One region of the Carnobacterium gallinarum DSM 4847 genome, then DNA from elsewhere that is predicted to be linked to it. Evidence: a T-box and tRNA genes for the amino acid it is inferred to sense, from the RefSeq annotation. Region 1 holds a T-box; the other holds one or more tRNA genes.

The links. A T-box is a leader RNA that pairs with one kind of tRNA and senses whether it is charged. The one in region 1 lies ahead of ileS (isoleucine--tRNA ligase), so its partner is inferred to be a tRNA-Ile.
Region 2: it encodes a tRNA-Ile, which carries the amino acid that the T-box ahead of ileS (isoleucine--tRNA ligase) is inferred to sense. The anticodon was not compared.

Annotation. Positions count from the first base shown of each region.
Region 1 covers NZ_JQLU01000003.1:101,077-107,465, forward strand. Annotated here, with positions in the region: gene dapF (diaminopimelate epimerase) at 1-254, opposite strand, end outside; gene ileS (isoleucine--tRNA ligase) at 401-3,187, opposite strand; T-box leader at 3,263-3,485, opposite strand; gene BR43_RS01415 (DivIVA domain-containing protein) at 3,490-4,164, opposite strand; gene BR43_RS01420 (YlmH family RNA-binding protein) at 4,243-5,022, opposite strand; gene BR43_RS01425 (YggT family protein) at 5,113-5,376, opposite strand; gene BR43_RS01430 (cell division protein SepF) at 5,396-5,890, opposite strand; gene BR43_RS01435 (YggS family pyridoxal phosphate-dependent enzyme) at 5,910-6,389, opposite strand, start outside.
Region 2 covers NZ_JQLU01000005.1:78,148-84,536, forward strand. Annotated here, with positions in the region: rRNA gene BR43_RS05325 (23S ribosomal RNA) at 1-1,574, opposite strand, end outside; tRNA gene BR43_RS05330 (tRNA-Ala) at 1,888-1,960, opposite strand; tRNA gene BR43_RS05335 (tRNA-Ile) at 1,997-2,070, opposite strand; rRNA gene BR43_RS05340 (16S ribosomal RNA) at 2,174-3,728, opposite strand; gene BR43_RS05345 (glycoside hydrolase family 13 protein) at 4,331-5,956, opposite strand; gene BR43_RS05350 (glycoside hydrolase family 65 protein) at 6,046-6,389, opposite strand, start outside.

The sequences.
Region 1 (6,389 bases):
AATCCATTGCCACACATACTCGCTTCACTGCCATCATTATTAATAACACGCATTTTAGCCGTTGCTTCTGGATGATCCGTTGCTCCAACTAAAAGAACCCCATCAGCTCCATTCAGTAAGCCTGTTTGACGATTTGTTAAGACTTTTGTTAATTGAATCAGTTCTTCCTCTATTAATCGACGCTCTAAAAGTGTTTCATCTAAAATAAAAAAGTCATTTTCTGAACCATGAACCTTTGTTAACTGTATTTGCATCTTCTCATAGCTCCTTTAATTGTATTCTTTATTTTTTAAGTACTCACGATATCTTGTATTTTTAATTGATACTATCATATCATAAAAAAAAAGAAGTTCCTATAAAAGAACTTCTTTTTTCTGTTTATTTTGGTAAAATAACTGACTTATTCAGCGTCAGTTATTTCCAATGCTGCTGGATAAAATTCTTCTACAATTGTTGCACAACGATCACATAAAGTTGGAGCATCAGCATGACTTCCAACATCTTCCTTGACTGCACGACAACGATCACAAGTTTCACCGTGAGCTTTTTCAACAACAATTGCTAATTCATCAAATTGCAATGCTTCTGCTGGAGCTGTCGCTTTTTCGCCAGCAATTTCTAAATCAGAAACAATCAACAATTGAGCTAAATTACTATCTAAAGCCGTGAATAGAACTTTTGTTTGTTCTGTTGGATAGATCACTAGTTTTGCTTCAAAAGATTTTCCAATTTTCTTCTCATTACGAGCTTCTTCAAGTGCTTTTTGAACATGATTACGAACATCCATAAAGGCATCCCACATATCCAATAATTCTCCTTGATTTGGATAATCAACAACCGCTGGCATTTCTGCTAATTGAACATAATCTTCCTCTTCATCTAAGAAATTCCAAACTTCTTCAGCTGTATGAGGCAAGATTGGTGTTAATAGTTTAGTCATTTTCACTAATACTTCATAGAAGACAGTTTGCATTGCACGGCGTTCATAAGCATTTTCAGATTCAATATAAACAACGTCCTTCGCAAAGTCTAAATAGAATTGCGACAAATCAACTGTACAGAAATTCGTAATTAATTGATAATTTGAAGAAAAATCATAGTTTTCATAATTTTCTTCTACTGCTTTAACTAATTGATTCAGACGAACAAGCAAGTATTTGTCTACTGAACGTAGATCATTGTATCCAACTGCATGTTCTGCTGGCTTAAAGTCTGAGGTATTAGCTAATAAGAAACGCATTGTATTACGGATTTTACGGTATACTTCCGAAACTTGTTTTAAAATTTCATCTGATACACGTACATCGGCTTCAGCATTAACACTAGAAACCCAAAGGCGGATAATGTCTGCTCCCATTTGTTTAATTACTTTACTTGGTAAAATCGTATTTCCTAATGATTTACTCATTTTACGACCTTCACCATCTAATACCATTCCTTGTGAAAGAACTGTTTTATATGGTGCAATCCCATTGATAGCTACACTTGTTGTAATACTTGAGTTAAACCAACCACGATATTGATCTGAACCTTCTAAATACATATCTGCTGGATACGTTAAATAAGGACGAGCTGCTAAAACTGCTTGATGTGAAGAACCTGAATCAAACCAAACATCCATAATATCCATTTCTTTTGTAAATTCTCCATTTGGACTAAACTCATGGGTAAAACCTTCTGGTAATAAGTCTTTTGCTTCACGTTCAAACCATACAGTTGAACCATGTTCAGCAAATAAGTTTGCTACATGTTCAATGGTTTCTGGTGTAATAATAGGCTGATCATTTTCACCATAGAAAATTGGTAAAGGTACACCCCAAGCACGTTGACGTGAAATTACCCAATCGCCACGATCACGAACCATGTTATATAAACGAGTCATTCCCCATTTTTGAGTCCAATTTACACCTTCAACAGCAGATAAAATATTGCTACGGAAATCATCAATTGATGCAAACCATTGTGGTGTTGCACGGAAGATAACTGGTTTTTTAGAACGCCAATCATGTGGATAGCTATGAGTAAAGAAGTTTAATTTTAATAAAGCATTTTTTTCATCTAAAGCTTCTGTAATTAATTTATTCGCTTTATCGTAGAAGATTCCTTCAAATCCTGGTGCTTCATCTGTAAAGCAACCTTTAGAATCTACTGGTGACAATACTTTTAATTTATATTTTTGACCAACAATAAAGTCATCATCCCCATGTCCTGGAGCTGTATGAACAAGACCTGTACCAGCCTCTAAAGTAACATGATCGCCAACCATTACTAACGATGTGCGTTCATACAATGGATGTTGAGCAGTCATATATTCCATATCTGAACCTTTCAATTCTTTAAGAATTGAAACATTTTCCCAACCAATTTCAGTTGTAACTGTTTCTAATAAATCTTTTGCAACAACAAATTTACGACCATCTGCTTCAATAACTACATAGGTATATTCAGGATTTACTGAAATTCCTAAGTTAGCTGGAATTGTCCATGGCGTAGTTGTCCAAATAACAAGAGCTGTATCTTGGTCTAAAATATCTTTCCCATCCACAATGTTAAAAGCAACATAAATAGAAGCCGATTTTACATCCTTATATTCAATCTCTGCTTCTGCTAATGAAGACTCACTTGACGGTGACCAATAGATTGGTTTTAAGCCTTTATAGATATAACCTTTTTCAGCCATTTTCCCAAATACACGAATTTGTGCTGCTTCATAGTCAGGAGTTAATGTGATGTATGGATGATCCCACTCACCAGCTACACCAAGACGTTTAAAATCTTCACGTTGAATATCTACTTGTTCAAGAGCATACTTTTCACATAAACGGCGATAGTCTGCTAATGACATTTCTTTACGTTTGATTCCTTTGTTTGTTAATACTTGTTCGATTGGTAAACCATGAGTATCCCAACCAGGAACATAAGGTGCACGGAAACCAGACATTGATTTATAACGGATAATCATATCTTTACTGATTTTATTTAAAGCATGCCCCATATGGATATTTCCGTTTGCAAATGGAGGTCCATCATGTAAAACGAATGTTGGTTTGCCTTCATTTAATTTTTGACGTTGACCATACATGTCAACCGTTTTCCAATCTGCCTGCCATTGCTCTTCACGAACAGGTAAATTGCCACGCATTGGAAATTCTGTTTGCCCTAACTGTAATGTTTCTTTCATTTTCATCATTAAATTCTCCTTCAACTTTTAGTTATTTTTTAGTTATTTATTTCTACAAAAAAAAGATTTCACCCCTCCAAATAGAGGGACGAAATCTTCGTGGTACCACCCAAGTTCAGAAAGAATTGCTTCTTTCTCTCAAGTAATTGTTAACGCCAATTAAACGACTGAATTTACTAAGTTGCTTGGTTCAATTCAACACTCATAGAGGATCTAACCATTAAAGGGACTGACTAGTCTTTCACCGGGCACTAGTTCGCTACTTAGTATTTAATCGTTTTTCTGTTCTATTCAACATTTTTTTTATTTTAGTCTTTATCTTCTGGTAATTCAATTGCTGCTAGTGTACCCTCAATTTCAAATGATTCTTTCTCATCGTCCACATCGGTTACATCGTCAAAACTCGTTAAAGCAGATAATTTATTAATTTCCTCTTCAATCACTTCATCATCTGTTGAACTACTTGGTAAACCAGATAGAACATCTTTTAATGTTGGAATTTCAATGGCTTCAATCGTAGGAGCTTGTAATAATTCATCCCACTCATTATTTTTAACCATCTCCAATTGTGATTCAATTAATAACTGCAATCGTTGTTTAAAGACACGACTTTCCTTTTTCAAGGTGTCTGTTTCAAAAGTAATCTTACGAGCTTTTGTTACTGCTTCATCTAATAAACGATCAGCATTTTTTTCAGCCTCTAATGTAATCATACGTGATTCTTTGTTTGCATTTTCTCTAACACGGTCCGCTGCTTCTTGAGCTACAATGATTGATTTATTTAAAGCATCTTGTAAATTATTAAAATGCTCAACTTTTTCTTCACTGAACTTCAATTTCTTTTCCAATTCACGTTTATCTTTTAAAACCATTTCGTAGTCTTTAATAATTTGATCCAAATAATCATTGACTTCGTCTTGATCATAACCGCGCATCTTGACAGGGAACTCCTTGTTATGTATATCTAACGGAGTTAATACCATTTAAGACACCTCCATACATTTTATTTTGTTGTTTCTTCATTATAATCTACAAATCAAAATTCTACAAGAAATGTCCATTTATTTAGATAAAATACCAAATAAAATTCGCCATTTGTCTTTTTTTGTTTTGCCTTCAATTTCTTTAATTTGAATTCGACCAAATCCACGTACGGATACAATATCCAATAAACCTAGCTCAAAATCAGGACGAAGTTGCTCTGCCCAATTCAATTTAACTTTTCCAGCCTCAACTAATTGTTTAGCCCGTTGCCTAGAAATATTAAATAAACTGGAAACAATCACATCTAATCGTAAGGATGACACCGTATCATGAACCAAGGTCCAGTCATCGATTGGAGTAATCAGCTCTGTATAGCTTCGATCTTCAATTCTTACAGAAACGTTACCAATTTTTTCAATTTGACTTTCGATATAGTTTTTCATACCGCTATCAACAAAAAATTGCCACCGTTCACCATCAAAAATAATATCGCCAAAATACTCTCGCTTGATTCCAACAGACATTAATGTTCCTAATATTTTACCATGAGAAAGCTTAGCAAATTTACTAGGGTAACGAATTTCACAAATTTCAATAGTAAAATCATCTTGAGTCGGCACATAATAATCTGGACAAATAAATACCCGTTTTCGTTCTGCTGCCTCGTACCCACCAAACATATGCAGTTTCAAGTCACCTTTTCCAACCAATGACTCAGCAATATACATTTGCCGAGGATCAAGAAAAACAGTCAAGTAAGGTGTATACTGATTCTCTACTTCATGAATCCAATCACTTAAAGCATCAATAAAAGGGCGTTCTTCCTTTCTAAAATGCTGATATACATTTTCAATTATTCCAAACACCCCCATTATTGATACTGATCACTCTTAAAAAAAGATGAAAGAGTGATCGACTAGTTCAAGCTAATTTTTAGTTAAATCATTTTATGAAAAGCCTAAAAGAATTGCGGCAATTCCTCTTTGAATTAAATTTAAAGCAAAAAATGCAATAATCGGAGAAAAATCAATTCCTCCAAGAGGCGGAATAAACCGACGGAAAATAGATAAATAAGGTTCACAAATTTTACTCAATAGCTGACCAAATTTTGAATCATAAGCACCTGGTAACCATGATAATAAAATATAAACTACCATAATGCCTTGATACGCATTAATTAATCTTGCAATAACATAATACAATTCAAACATTTAATGACACACCTCAATTCTAGTAAAATTCTTTATCGCGCATCATTTCAGTTAACATGCCATCAATTTCCACATTGTGGGGGGTACATAAAAAGATTTCATCACCGACTCTTTGAATGTCACCATTGATCGCATAAATCGTTCCCGTTAAGAAATCAACAATTCGTTTTGCTTGATCTTCTTCAATTCGATTAAAGTTCAAAATAACTGATTGACCATTCATTAACAAATCAGCAACTTCTTGGACCTCAGAATAAACACGAGGTTCAAAGACAACAATTTTAGATTGTTGTTGCAATGCTCCTTGATTTAATGCAACGACTTTATTATTTTTTTGGTTACTTCCACGATTTAATGTTGTAGCTTTTTTTGTTTCATTAAAAGCCTGAACTTGAGGTTGAACAGATGCTTTAGCAGCTGGCTCTTCACTAGCCACTTCATATTCTTCTTCATAGTCATATTCCTCTTCATCATCAAGTCCAAAATATTTAGATACTGAACCAAAAATACTCATAGTAAAATCCTCCTTTATTTTATTCTTTAAATAGGCTTGTACCTACCCGGATAAAGGTAGCACCTTCCTCAATTGCAATCTGATAATCATTACTCATGCCCATACTCAACTCTGTACAAGGAGCAAAAGAATAATTTTTTACAGCTAATTTTTGTTGAAACATTCTTAAATCAGCAAAATTTTGGTGAATCATCGTTTCATCAGCACCCAGAGGAGCCATTGTCATTAATCCAACAACTCTAACTTTAGGATACTCTTCCAACGCTTCAATAAACTCTGTTAATTCCTCAGGGGAAACACCATGTTTAGACATTTCACCACTCACATTTACTTCAACGAAACAATTCACTATCTCATCTGCCCGCTTTTCAATTTCCTTTGCCAACGACAAACGATCTAACGAATGTAAATAATCGATTTGATTAATAATTTGTTTTACTTTTCTTGATTGTAGATTGCCAATATAATGCCAGATAATATCTTCTTGTGGCAAGTAAGC
Region 2 (6,389 bases), on a different contig from region 1:
CATCACAACTTGTCCTTATAGTCGCAAGCATTTAACTCACGTCAAGACTTGTTGCTTAGACGCGCATATCCATCAGCGCGCTTTTCTTAGCCTACTGCGTCCCTCCATTGTTCAAACAAAAGAAACTGGTACAGGAATATCAACCTGTTGTCCATCGCCTACGCCTATCGGCCTCGGCTTAGGTCCCGACTAACCCTGGGAGGACGAGCCTTCCCCAGGAAACCTTAGTCATACGGTGGACGGGATTCTCACCCGTCTTTCGCTACTCATACCGGCATTCTCACTTCTAAGCGCTCCACCAGTCCTCACGGTCTAGCTTCGACGCCCTTAGAACGCTCTCCTACCATAGAACCAATGGTTCTATCCACAGCTTCGGTGTACTATTTAGCCCCGGTAAATTTTCGGCGCAGGGTCACTCGACTAGTGAGCTATTACGCACTCTTTAAATGATGGCTGCTTCTGAGCCAACATCCTAGTTGTCTAAGCAACCCCACATCCTTTTCCACTTAATAGTAACTTTGGGACCTTAGCTGGTGGTCTGGGCTGTTTCCCTTTCGACTACGGATCTTATCACTCGCAGTCTGACTCCCGGATATAAATCAATGGCATTCGGAGTTTATCTGAATTCGGTAACCCTAGAAGGGCCCCTAGTCCAAACAGTGGCTCTACCTCCATGATTCTTAATTCCGAGGCTAGCCCTAAAGCTATTTCGGAGAGAACCAGCTATCTCCAAGTTCGATTGGAATTTCTCCGCTACCCACACCTCATCCCCGCATTTTTCAACATACGTGGGTTCGGTCCTCCAGTGCGTATTACCGCACCTTCAACCTGGACATGGGTAGGTCACTTGGTTTCGGGTCTACGACCACATACTCATTCGCCCTATTCAGACTCGCTTTCGCTACGGCTCCGTCTTCTCAACTTAACCTCGCATGTAATCGTAACTCGCCGGTTCATTCTACAAAAGGCACGCTATCACCCATTAACGGGCTCTAACTATTTGTAAGCACACGGTTTCAGGTACTCTTTCACTCCCCTTCCGGGGTTCTTTTCACCTTTCCCTCACGGTACTGGTTCACTATCGGTCACTAAGGAGTATTTAGCCTTGCGGGATGGTCCCCGCGGATTCCGACGGAATTTCTCGTGTTCCGCCGTACTCAGGATACACAACAGAGTGAACTTTGTTTCAAATACGGGGCTTTTACCCTCTTCGGCAGACCTTTCCAGGTCATTTCTTCTACAAAACTCATTTATGACTCTTAATGTCGTGTCCTACAACCCCAACAAGCAAGCTTGTTGGTTTGGGCTCTTCCCGTTTCGCTCGCCGCTACTCAGGGAATCGAATTTTCTTTCTCTTCCTGCAGGTACTTAGATGTTTCAGTTCTCTGCGTCTACCTCTACTAGCCTATGTATTCAGCTAGCAGTAACATTCTATAAAAAATGCTGGGTTCCCCCATTCGGAAATCTTTGGATCAAAGCTTACTTACAGCTCCCCAAAGCATATCGGAGTTAGTCCCGTCCTTCATCGGCTCTTAGTGCCAAGGCATCCACCGTGCGCCCTTATTAACTTAACCTTATTTGTTGGTACTGCTTCAGTCTTCATTGTCTTGTTCTTTCATTCACTTCTTACGTACGTTAGTACGCTTCGAGGCTCATTGCAGTTCAATCCTAGAATTCTGTTGCATTCCTGCACAAATAGTTTGTGTGGAAGGTTTTATTGCTAAAACAATCCTGTTAGTTAATGTTTATTCATTATCTTACGATAAGAACTAATTAAAAAACTCATTTAAAACGCGGTGTTTCTCGGTTTCTTACTTAACTTACTTTTTTAATACAGTATCCAGTTTTCAAAGAACAAATTCAAGTAATCTAACAAAAGATTACTAATGGAGCCTAGCGGGATCGAACCGCTGACCTCCTGCGTGCAAGGCAGGCGCTCTCCCAGCTGAGCTAAGGCCCCTTGTTAAAGGTATTGTTTTTTTTAGAGTGAAACTAGTGGGCCTAAATGGACTCGAACCATCGACCTCACGCTTATCAGGCGTGCGCTCTAACCAGCTGAGCTATAGGCCCAACATATTAAGAGCTCTAAAAAAGATATATTTAATTGAGAAGTTAGACCTCTCAAAACTGAACAAAATAAAGACGAATGTGTTGGGTTCCGTTAATTCCTTAGAAAGGAGGTGATCCAGCCGCACCTTCCGATACGGCTACCTTGTTACGACTTCACCCCAATTATCTATCCCACCTTAGACGGCTGGCTCCTAAAAGGTTACCTCACCGGCTTCGGGTGTTACAAACTCTCGTGGTGTGACGGGCGGTGTGTACAAGACCCGGGAACGTATTCACCGCGGCGTTCTGATCCGCGATTACTAGCGATTCCGGCTTCATGTAGGCGAGTTGCAGCCTACAATCCGAACTGAGAATGGCTTTAAGAGATTAGCTTGGCCTCGCGACCTTGCGACTCGTTGTACCATCCATTGTAGCACGTGTGTAGCCCAGGTCATAAGGGGCATGATGATTTGACGTCATCCCCACCTTCCTCCGGTTTGTCACCGGCAGTCTTGCTAGAGTGCCCAACTGAATGCTGGCAACTAACAATAAGGGTTGCGCTCGTTGCGGGACTTAACCCAACATCTCACGACACGAGCTGACGACAACCATGCACCACCTGTCACTTTGTCCCCGAAGGGAAAGTTCTGTCTCCAGAATGGTCAAAGGATGTCAAGACCTGGTAAGGTTCTTCGCGTTGCTTCGAATTAAACCACATGCTCCACCGCTTGTGCGGGTCCCCGTCAATTCCTTTGAGTTTCAACCTTGCGGTCGTACTCCCCAGGCGGAGTGCTTAATGCGTTAGCTGCAGCACTGAAGGGCGGAAACCCTCCAACACTTAGCACTCATCGTTTACGGCGTGGACTACCAGGGTATCTAATCCTGTTTGCTCCCCACGCTTTCGAGCCTCAGCGTCAGTTACAGACCAGAGAGTCGCCTTCGCCACTGGTGTTCCTCCACATATCTACGCATTTCACCGCTACACGTGGAATTCCACTCTCCTCTTCTGCACTCAAGTTCTCCAGTTTCCAATGACCCTCCCCGGTTGAGCCGGGGGCTTTCACATCAGACTTAAAGAACCGCCTGCGCTCGCTTTACGCCCAATAAATCCGGACAACGCTTGCCACCTACGTATTACCGCGGCTGCTGGCACGTAGTTAGCCGTGGCTTTCTGGTTAAATACCGTCAGGGGATGAGCAGTTACTCTCATCCTTATTCTTCTTTAACAACAGAGTTTTACGATCCGAAAACCTTCTTCACTCACGCGGCGTTGCTCCGTCAGACTTTCGTCCATTGCGGAAGATTCCCTACTGCTGCCTCCCGTAGGAGTCTGGGCCGTGTCTCAGTCCCAGTGTGGCCGATCACCCTCTCAGGTCGGCTACGTATCATTGCCTTGGTGAGCCATTACCTCACCAACTAGCTAATACGCCGCGGGTCCATCCATAAGTGGTAGCCGAAGCCACCTTTCCTTCAAGAATCATGCGATTCCTGAAACTATGCGGTATTAGCATCCGTTTCCGAATGTTATCCCCCTCTTACGGGCAGGTTACCCACGTGTTACTCACCCGTCCGCCACTCACTTGGTTAGAAAGCAAGCTTTCCAACTTCGTGCGTTCGACTTGCATGTATTAGGCACGCCGCCAGCGTTCGTCCTGAGCCAGGATCAAACTCTCATATAAAAGTATGATTAAGACCGAAGTCTTATGCTCATTATCTTGACTTGCTAGCGAATATTTATTCACTTTTTTGCTTGTTCGCTTCAACCTTGTTGAAGCTCCCTACACATTTGGTTCGTCTTACTTTGTTCAGTTTTCAAAGGTCTAATTTGTTTCGTTTGTTGTTTTGACAACTTCTAAATATTAACACGTGGTCAATTCGTTGTCAACAACTTTTTCAAAATATTTTGAATAATTATTTCAGTGATGAATATTTATTCAATTGTCATTTCAGAAGTAAACTCTGTCGACTCTAAATATCTTATCATGTTTCAAAAGGCTTTGTCAACCGCTTTTCTAATAATTTTTGCAAATTATTTTAAGTGATTTTTTTGTTAACCGCTTTGACGACATCAATTACTATACCAAGTATTTTGTTTTTGGTCAACTAAAAGATGCATATTTTATACAAAAAAATTAAAACACGAACAATAGTTAATTGTTCATTAAAAAAACTCGGATAAATATTCAAAATATAAAGAATGTTCTCTGCATTTTATGAGTGTATGTTCGGAAAAAATAAATTAATAAAATTTACTTTTTCCGAATATTATCTCCTCTTACTTTTACCCTAAATGATAAACAATCACTTCATACGGTCTTAATTCTAAATTTTCTATATGAATAGATGCATCTGAATAGTTTTGTAAGAGAATTTCTTTAACTTTTTTTCCTTTATAATTGAAATTTGCTTTTGTTTCATAAAAATTTGCAACAACTAACCAAATTTCCTCTTGATATCTTCGTTCATAAACAAATAAATTGGAATCATTAGGATATAACTCTCGATAATCTCCCCAAATAACTAAAGGATTTTCTTTTCTTAGTTGGATTAGCTTCTGATAAAAGTAAAATAAAGAGTCAGGATGCTCAAGTTCATTTTCTACATTAATTTCTTTAAAGTTTGGATTTATACTTAGCCATGGTTCTCCTTTGCTAAAACCTGCTGCTTTGGTTTTATTCCATTGCATAGGTCGTCTAGCATTATCTCGTCCTTTTTTATTGATTGCTTTCAGAACTTCACTCTTTGAATAGCCTGCTTTTATTCTTTCATTGTACATGTTAATACTTTCAATATCATCTATCTCTTCTATAGAAGAAACTGGTGTATTGATCATCCCAATCTCTTCTCCTTGATAGATATAGGGCGTACCTTTCATTAAATGCAAAATTGCAGCCAACATCTTGCCACTTTTTATTCGATACTCTGGGCTATCATTTCCCCATCTTGAAATAATTCTTGGCAAATCATGATTGTTCCAAAATAAACTATTCCACCCTTCTGTTCCCAGTGAAGTTTGCCATTTTGAAAGGACTTCTTTGAGTTTTATGAAATCTAGTGGTTGGCTATCCCATTTACTCTTTCCCGGTATTTCATCTAAACTGATATGTTCAAACTGAAAGACCATGGATAATTCTTTACGAGCAGGATTGGAATAAAGCTTTGCAATTTCTGGTGTAGCTCCCCATGTTTCCCCTACCGTTAACACATCGTATTTACCAAATGTCTCCTGATTCATTCGTTGCAAATAGTCATGGAGTTTTGGACCATTCCCAGTAATCTCTCGATCCGGTATTTTACCAATTAAGTCGATGACATCCATTCTGAAACCACCAATTCCTTTAGCTAGCCAAAAATTCATTAATTTCCAAACTTCTGCTTGAACAACAGGATTCTCCCAGTTTAAATCAGGTTGTCTTTTACTAAATAAATGCAAATAATATTGATTAGAGGTTGTATCAAACTCCCATGCTGATCCACTGAAAATAGATTGCAGTTCATTAGGTGCTCCTCCTTTAACTGGATCACGCCAAATATAATAATCACGATATGGATTGTCTTTGCTTTTTTTAGCTTCACTAAACCATGGATGCTCATCTGAGGTATGATTAACGACTAGATCCATTACAATACGAATATTGCGTTTTCGAGCTTCTACTATTAACAAATCCATATCTGACATTGTTCCAAATTCTGGTAAGATTGTTTCATAATTGCTAATATCGTACCCATTATCATCATTGGGGGATTGATAAACTGGGCTAAGCCAAATAACATCAATTCCCAACTTAGCTAAGTAATCTAAGCGACTGATAATTCCAGGTAGATCCCCAATACCATCCTCATTACTATCTTGAAAACTTCTTGGATAAATTTGATATACGACAGAACTTTGCCACCATTTTTCCATTTATTTCACTCCATCACTGTAATTAATTTAAAATTCTTAATCAGCTAAAAACTGAACTTAGTTAATAGAAACTAAGTTCAGTCACTAAACTATTGAATTGCAAGTTGAATTTGATCTGAGAGTTGCTGTTTTTCTCCATAAAGGGTGATTTCTAAAGATTCCCCTTCAACTAAAAGGACAGATACATGCTCTTTGGTCACTATTACTTTTATTAAGCGACCACGATAGCTGAGTTTAAACTCGTATCCTTCCCAATCTTTTGGACAAAAAGGATTAAACTGTAATTGATTCTCATAAGTGCGCATTCCAGCAAACCCTTGAACGATCGCTAGCCAACTCCCACTCATTGACGTAATATGCAGACCGTCATCTGTGTCATTGTTGTAGTTATCTAAATCTAAACGAGCTGTTCGAGCATACAGTTCAACTGCTT